DNA from 3 places in the Mycobacterium sp. pV006 genome. Region 1 is predicted to be linked to each of the others. Evidence: riboswitches for the same ligand, from Rfam matches in the RefSeq annotation. Region 1 holds a riboswitch; each other region holds the start of a gene.
The links. A riboswitch is a leader RNA that binds a small molecule or an ion and turns the genes downstream of it on or off. The one in region 1 is predicted to bind cobalamin.
Positions count from the first base shown of each region.

Region 2: it holds a riboswitch for cobalamin, as region 1 does, so the genes downstream of both, ACAG25_RS01680 (ABC transporter substrate-binding protein) here and ACAG25_RS09820 (ABC transporter substrate-binding protein) in region 1, are expected to answer to the same signal.
Region 3: it holds a riboswitch for cobalamin, as region 1 does, so the genes downstream of both, metE (5-methyltetrahydropteroyltriglutamate--homocysteine S-methyltransferase) here and ACAG25_RS09820 (ABC transporter substrate-binding protein) in region 1, are expected to answer to the same signal.

Region 1 covers NZ_JBGGKT010000005.1:72,302-74,496, reverse strand. Annotated here, with positions in the region: gene ACAG25_RS09820 (ABC transporter substrate-binding protein) at 1-869, opposite strand, end outside; cobalamin riboswitch at 901-1,097, opposite strand; gene ACAG25_RS09815 (ferredoxin) at 1,144-1,797, opposite strand; cobalamin riboswitch at 1,831-1,963, opposite strand; gene ACAG25_RS09810 (DEAD/DEAH box helicase) at 1,972-2,195, opposite strand, start outside.
Region 2 covers NZ_JBGGKT010000001.1:361,080-363,274, reverse strand. Annotated here, with positions in the region: gene ACAG25_RS01685 (GNAT family N-acetyltransferase) at 1-549, shown strand, start outside; cobalamin riboswitch at 623-751, shown strand; gene ACAG25_RS01680 (ABC transporter substrate-binding protein) at 790-1,815, shown strand; gene ACAG25_RS01675 (FecCD family ABC transporter permease) at 1,842-2,195, shown strand, end outside.
Region 3 covers NZ_JBGGKT010000022.1:38,280-40,474, forward strand. Annotated here, with positions in the region: gene ACAG25_RS23080 (LLM class flavin-dependent oxidoreductase) at 1-175, opposite strand, end outside; gene ACAG25_RS23085 (GntR family transcriptional regulator) at 245-925, shown strand; cobalamin riboswitch at 993-1,187, shown strand; gene metE (5-methyltetrahydropteroyltriglutamate--homocysteine S-methyltransferase) at 1,308-2,195, shown strand, end outside.

The sequences.
Region 1 (2,195 bases):
CCGGTCTCGGCCGTGAACGAGATGTCGCAGCAGACGCTGGTCAGGATCACGTCCGGGTCGCGCCGGATGATCTCCTCGATGTCGACCTCGACGTGTCGGCGCTGCTGCAGATCGGCGAACGCGTTGACCCCGCCGGCGTGTTCGATGATCTGGGTGCCGAAGTCGACGCCGCCGGCGACGCGGTATCCGCCGTCGTCGTCGATCAGCACGATCGCGACCTTCGGGCGGTCGGCCCCGGCGACGGCTTCCTCGACGGCGGTGATCCGTTGCTGCTGGTCGGTGATGACCTGCTCGGCGCGATCCTCGACGCCGAAGATCGTGCCGAGATCACGCAGATCCCGATAGATGGTGTCGACGCGCACCGAGGCCGGGTCGATGGCCTCGTCGGACAGACCGTCCTGACTGGGGCACAACGGGCTCAGGATCCAGGACTGGATACCGAGTTCGGCCAGGCTCGCGCGGGTGCCCACGCTCTCGTCGGCGTCGCCTTCGGCGAAGAAGTTGTTGTAGCCGGACAGCACGAAGTCAGGACGCGCGGCCAACAGCCCTTCGCGGCTGGGGAGTTGCGGCACATAGGGCACCTGGCTCTGCGCCTCGGCGTACTCGGGCAGCACCTGTGAGTCCAGGTAGGCGGTGCCGACGAGCCGGTCGCTGATGCCGAGCGCGTGCGCGATCTCGGTGGCCGGCTGGTACGCGGCGTATACGCGTTCGGGCGGTCCGTCGACGCTGACCTCGATGCCGCAGTTCTCGACGGTCACCGCGTTCTCGGATCTGCTGTCTTCCTGCGGGTCCGGGGACGAACAACCCGACGCGGCAATGGTGACGACCGCGGCAACCGCGGTCAGGGTTCGGGGCAATGCATAGGCCACTGTCAGCCCGCCTCTCCAGATCCTCGTGGATGGGGTACTTCGTCGCCGTGGCCGGTCTCCTGGCTGACGGGCATACCGCGAGCGTTCCGCCTTCCCAAGGCCGGTGGGCCTCAGTGGCCCCACCGCGGGTCAGCGCGGTGGGAAGGAACGTCGCAATCCCGATCACAGTGGCGAGGGCCGCGCCGGTGTCACACCGGCTTCCCGTTCACCACGGCTTGCGGTGACGTTAACAGCTGACGGGCCGGGACGGGCGGCAGGGTCGGTGGGCTGCGTCTCAGGTGCGCGGCGGCGTCTGCACCGCGCGGCCGGATCCGGCGGCGCGGGAGGTCCACGACGCTACGAGCGCCGGCGCGTCGTCGGGTTCGACCGGACCCCACCAGTCGTCGTCGGGGTGGACGGCGACCACGGGTGCGTGGTTGCACGGGTACAGGCAGCCGGTCTGGGTGACCAGCACCTCGTCGTCGCCGAGCCTGCGGGCTTTGAGCGCTTCGGCGATGGCCTGTGCGGTGGCCGCGGAACCCTTTGCGGTGCACCGCGGTCCGCGGCAGACGAGGACGTGACGTCCGAACGAGGGGAGGTCCTCCCAGGCGGGGGAGGTCAGCCCGGACTCCCAGCCGGTGACCGCGCCGCTGACGGTCTCGACCGTGAGCAGACCCTTGTTTCGGCGCACCCAGTCCCCGGCGATACGCCGCAACCACGACCGGGCCGGAGCCGGCGCCGCACCCACCGGCAGCGGCAGCAGCCGGACCGCTGAACCCGGTGTGGCGGCGGCGATGTCGTCGAGGACGTCGAACAGCGTCGGGGTGGCCAGCTGCAGATAGGCCAGGCGTGCCCCGATGTTCTCGGCGAGTTGGGTCGCTTCGGTGTGGCGGGCGTGCGCGTCGGCGCCCATCCCGACGAGGACGAGGTGACGGCTGCGGTCGGTCATCGACCCACCCCTTCTCGGGGAGTTCCGCCCCGGTGGAAAGGAATCGGCGAGGGCGAGTGTCTGGCTCACGAGATGTCGTCTCGCACACAGTGGCGGTACCGCGCCGGAATCGCACCGGACTTCCTCTGACCAGCGCCGAAGGACAGCCGACTGTAGCAGGCGGTCAGCAGCCGGTCAGGCCGTCAGCTCGCGCTGCAGCACCCGGACCGCCTCGATGCGGGCCTGCAGTTGTTCGCGCGTGGCGGCGGCCACCGGCGGTCCGCCGCAGCGCCGCCGCAGCTCGTTGTGGATCCAGCCGTGTGGGCGTCCGGTGCGGTGATGGGCCAGCGACACCAGCGTGTTGAGTTCGGTGCGCAGCTCGCGCAGCTGTCCGTGTGTGGTCCTCGGAACCGCGGGAC
Region 2 (2,195 bases), on a different contig from region 1:
CTGGGCCGAGCCTTCTTCGACGACCCGGTGATGACGTGGATGATGCCCGACGACGCGCACCGGGCCCGCGCGTTGCCGCGAGTGTTCGCCGCGATGGCACGCCATCACTTCCTGGCCGGGGAGGCCACCGAGGTCGCCGACCGCGACGGGACGCTCGGCGCGGCCGCGCTGTGGGATCCACCGGGCCGCTGGAAGCAGACGCCGCGCGAGGAACTCCGGATGATGCCGGCGTTCCTGTTGGCGATGGGTCGGCACATGCGGCGGGGTCAGGCGATGGCCGATCTGATGAAGCAGCACCATCCCGAGGAGCCGCACTGGTATCTCGGCGTCATCGGCAGCGACCCGACGGTCCGCGGCGCCGGGTTCGGGCAGGCGCTGATGCGTTCACGTCTGGACCGCTGCGACGCCGAAGGCGCGCCGGCGTACCTGGAATCGACCAAGGAATCCAACCTCGCCTACTACATGCGGTTCGGGTTCGAGGTGACCGGTGAGCTCCACATACCGGGCGGCGGGCCGCCGATGTGGCCCATGTGGCGACAGCCACGGTAGGGCAGATGTGGCGGCAGCCACGGTAGGGCAGATGTGGCGGCAGCCACGGTAGGGCAGATGTGGCGACAGCCACGGTGATCGGTGCGGCTACAGTGTCGGTGGCCGATCAGCAGGGGAATCCGGTGCGACTCCGGAACTGACGCGCAACGGTATGGGGCACTGTCCCCGAGTCCGAATGCCTGCGGTCGGTGACCCGTTGACGGCTCCGCGCTCGAGCCCCGCATCGAAGGATGTCCCACCGTGCGTCTGCTCGCCCCTCTGGCCTCGCTGTTGCTGCTCTTGTCGGCGTGTGCCTCCTCCGAGGGATCCGCCCCCGCCGGGGCCGCAGAAAGCGTTGCCGCCCAGGGATTCCCACTGACCATCGAGAACTGCGGTCGCGACGTGGTGGTCGAGGCGCCGCCGCAGCGTGCGGTGGCGCTCAACCAGGGCTCCGCGGAGATCCTGCTGTCGCTCGGGCTCGCCGACCGCATGGTGGGCACCGCCACCTGGACCGACCCGGTCCTGCCGAACCTCGCCGAGGACAACGCCCGGGTGCCCCGGTTGGCCGAGAACAAGCCTTCGCTGGAGACCGTGCTCGACGCCGATCCCGATTTCGTGTCCGCGTCGTTCGGCGGCACCCTCGGCCCCGGCGGGGTGGCCGACCGCGACCAGTTCGAACAACTCGGGGTGCCCACGTATCTGGCGCCCAGCGACTGCGTCGGCAAGGTCTCGGTCAACGAGGACGGGGCCCGCACCACACCCCTGACGATGGATGTCATTTACGGCGAAATTCGGGACCTGGCAGCGATTTTCGACATCCGGGAGCGCGGCGAGCAGCTCGTGGCCGAGCTGCAGCAGCGGATGCAGCGGGCGGCCGGCGCGCCGGCCGGGGCGGACCTGGTGTTCTGGTTCTCCGACCTGCGGGCACCGTACATGGCCGGGTGCTGCGGAGCCTCCGGCGTCATCGCCGAGGCCGTGGGTGCGGGCAACGTCTTCGCCGACACCACCGAGGAATGGCCGCAGGTCAGTTGGGAGGCGGTGGCCGAACGGGATCCGGACGCGTTCGTACTGGCCGACCTCAGTCGGCGCACCATCGACGGCGACGCGCTGGACACCAAAATCGAGTTCCTGGAAACACATCCGGTGACCTCACGGATGACCGCGGTGCAAGAGAAGCGCTATCTGGTGGTCAACGGCGCCGACCTCAACCCGTCGATCCGGACCGTCGACGGTGCGGAGAAGGTCGCCGACGGTCTGCGTCGGCTCGGGATCACCTCCGGCGGCTGATCGTGCGCGGAACGTCGCTTGTGGCGATGTGGACGCTGGGAGCGGTACTGCTGACGGCGTCGATCGCCGTGGCGATCACCATCGGAGCCGCCGCGGTATCGGTGCGCGACGTGTACGGCATCGTCGCCGAACATCTCGGCGCCGGACCGTCGGGCGCCGGTCGGATCCAGGACGGCATCGTCTGGGAACTGCGGTTGCCGCGGGCTCTGCTCGCCGCGATCTGCGGCACCGGCCTGGCGCTGTGCGGCGCGATCCTGCAGTCGCTGCTGCGCAACCCGTTGGCCGATCCGTTCGTGCTCGGCGTGTCCTCCGGCGCGTCGACCGGTGCGGTGCTGATTGTCGTGTTGGGGGTCGGCGGCGCCGCGGTCACCCTTTCCGGC
Region 3 (2,195 bases), on a different contig from region 1:
AGAACATCAGGTCGAAGCAACCTTCTTCTAGCTGTCGGCCGACCTTCGCGTAGTACGAGGCGTCCAGGTAGCCGTGCTCGGTGGCGGGGTGGCGCCACGAGCCGGCGTACACCGAAGTGCTTCCGGCCTGCATGAAAGCCACCAGGGACATCTTGTCGGTGCGTCGCTGAGCCATAGTCTGGAATCTAACATTTGATATATCAGGTATCAAATGTGAAGTGTGTCATGTTGCTAAACTCCGACCATGACGGGAGCGGTCGACATCGGCGGGACGGTCCGCGAACGCGCCGCCCGCGAACTGCGCGATCGCATCCTCACGGGGGCTCTGCCCGCGGGAAGCCGCATCGATCTCGACGCGATCACCGAGGAATTCGCCACCAGTCGCACCCCCGTGCGCGAGGCCCTTCTGGAACTCTCCTTCGAGGGTCTGGTCCGGGTGGCCCCCCGCAGTGGCATCACCGTGATCGGGATCAGCCCTGCCGACGTCCTGGACAGCTTTACGATCCTCGGCGTGCTCACCGGTCAGGCCGCGGCGTGGGCCGCCGAGCGGGTCAGCTCCGAGGAACTGGCCCACCTGCGCGAACTCGCCGCCGGTGTGGCCGCGCATTCCGGGGACGATGCGATCGGCGAGGCGAATTGGTTGTTCCACCAAGCCATTCACCGTGCAGCGCACTCGCCGCGACTGATGACCCAGATCAAACAGGCCGCGCGCGTCGTGCCGACCAACTTCCTGGTGCTGTTCCCCGAGCACGAGAAGCACTCGCTGTCCGAACACGAGGAACTGCTCGAAGCACTCGAGCGGCGCGACGGCGACCACGCGCGCGCCATCGCCGAACGGCACGTCCTGGAAGCGGGTCGCTCGCTGGTCGAATGGCTGGACCGGCGCCGGGCCGACGAGTCGGCGAGGCGGCCCGAAGCGCGATAGAGGTACGCTGCTGGCGCAGCTGGTTTGACCGGCGCGGCCTCTTCGCGAGAACCGCGTCGGACATCGAGCGCCGCACGCTGACACAGGTGCGGACGCGAGAGGGAACCCGGTGAGAATCCGGGACTGTCCCGCAGCGGTATGCAGGAACGACCGCCGTCACACGCACTGGCCCTTCACGGGCTGGGAAGCGACGGCCAGTAGGTGCACGAGATGTCGTGCGCGCCTGCGAGTCCGAAGACCTGCCGGCTGTACCGGGCGCGCCGCGTCCGGTGGTTCATCGCCTCGTGGAGTGGGCGTCGGCCGAAACGGACACCGCTGGGTGCTCCGTGCTCGGTCCGGCGTCCGTCGGCGATGACCTCCCGTCGCACCAACAGGACATGTGATGACCGAAGTTCACCCGTTCACCGCCACCATCCTCGGTTCGCCGCGCATCGGCCCCAACCGTGAGCTCAAGCGCGCCGTCGAAAAGTACTGGGCCGCAGCCCTCGACCGCTCCGAGCTGGAAACCGTCGCCGCAGAGATCCGGCGCAACACCTGGGCGTCGCTCAGCGCGGCCGGCCTGGACTCCGTGCCGGTGAACACCTTCTCCTACTACGACCAGATGCTCGACACCGCGGTGCTGTTCGACGCGCTGCCCGATCCCGTCGCGGGGGTGAGCGACGAACTCGACCGCTACTTCGCCGCCGCGCGCGGGGGGACCTACGACGGCGCTGACATCGCGCCGCTGGAGATGACGAAGTGGTTCGACACCAACTACCACTACCTCGTTCCCGAGATCGGTCCGGACACCCGGTTCCGCTTGAACCCCAGCAAAGTGCTGAGCGAACTGGAAGAAGCTCGGGCGCAGGATATTCCGGCGCGGCCTGTGCTCATCGGACCGATCACGTTCCTCGCACTCAGCAAGGCGGTCGGCGACACCGGTGTGCCGCTGGACCGGCTCGCCGACCTCACCGTCGTCTACGCGGAACTTCTCGCCCTGCTCGCCGAGCGGGGCGTGGAGTGGGTCCAGATCGACGAGCCCGTGCTCGTCACCGACACCCTTGACGATGTCGCCGGCCTGGTCCAGCAGACCTACGACACACTCGGTCGCTCGGCCGCTCGACCCGCGATCTTCGTGGCGACCTATTTCGGCCACCTGACCGATGCCCTACCCGCGCTGGCCGACACGCCCGTGGAGGCGATCGGCGTCGATCTCGTCGCCGGATCGGCCACGGCGGTGGCGGCGGTTCCCGCGCTGACGAACAAGACCGTCGTCGCCGGCATCGTGGAT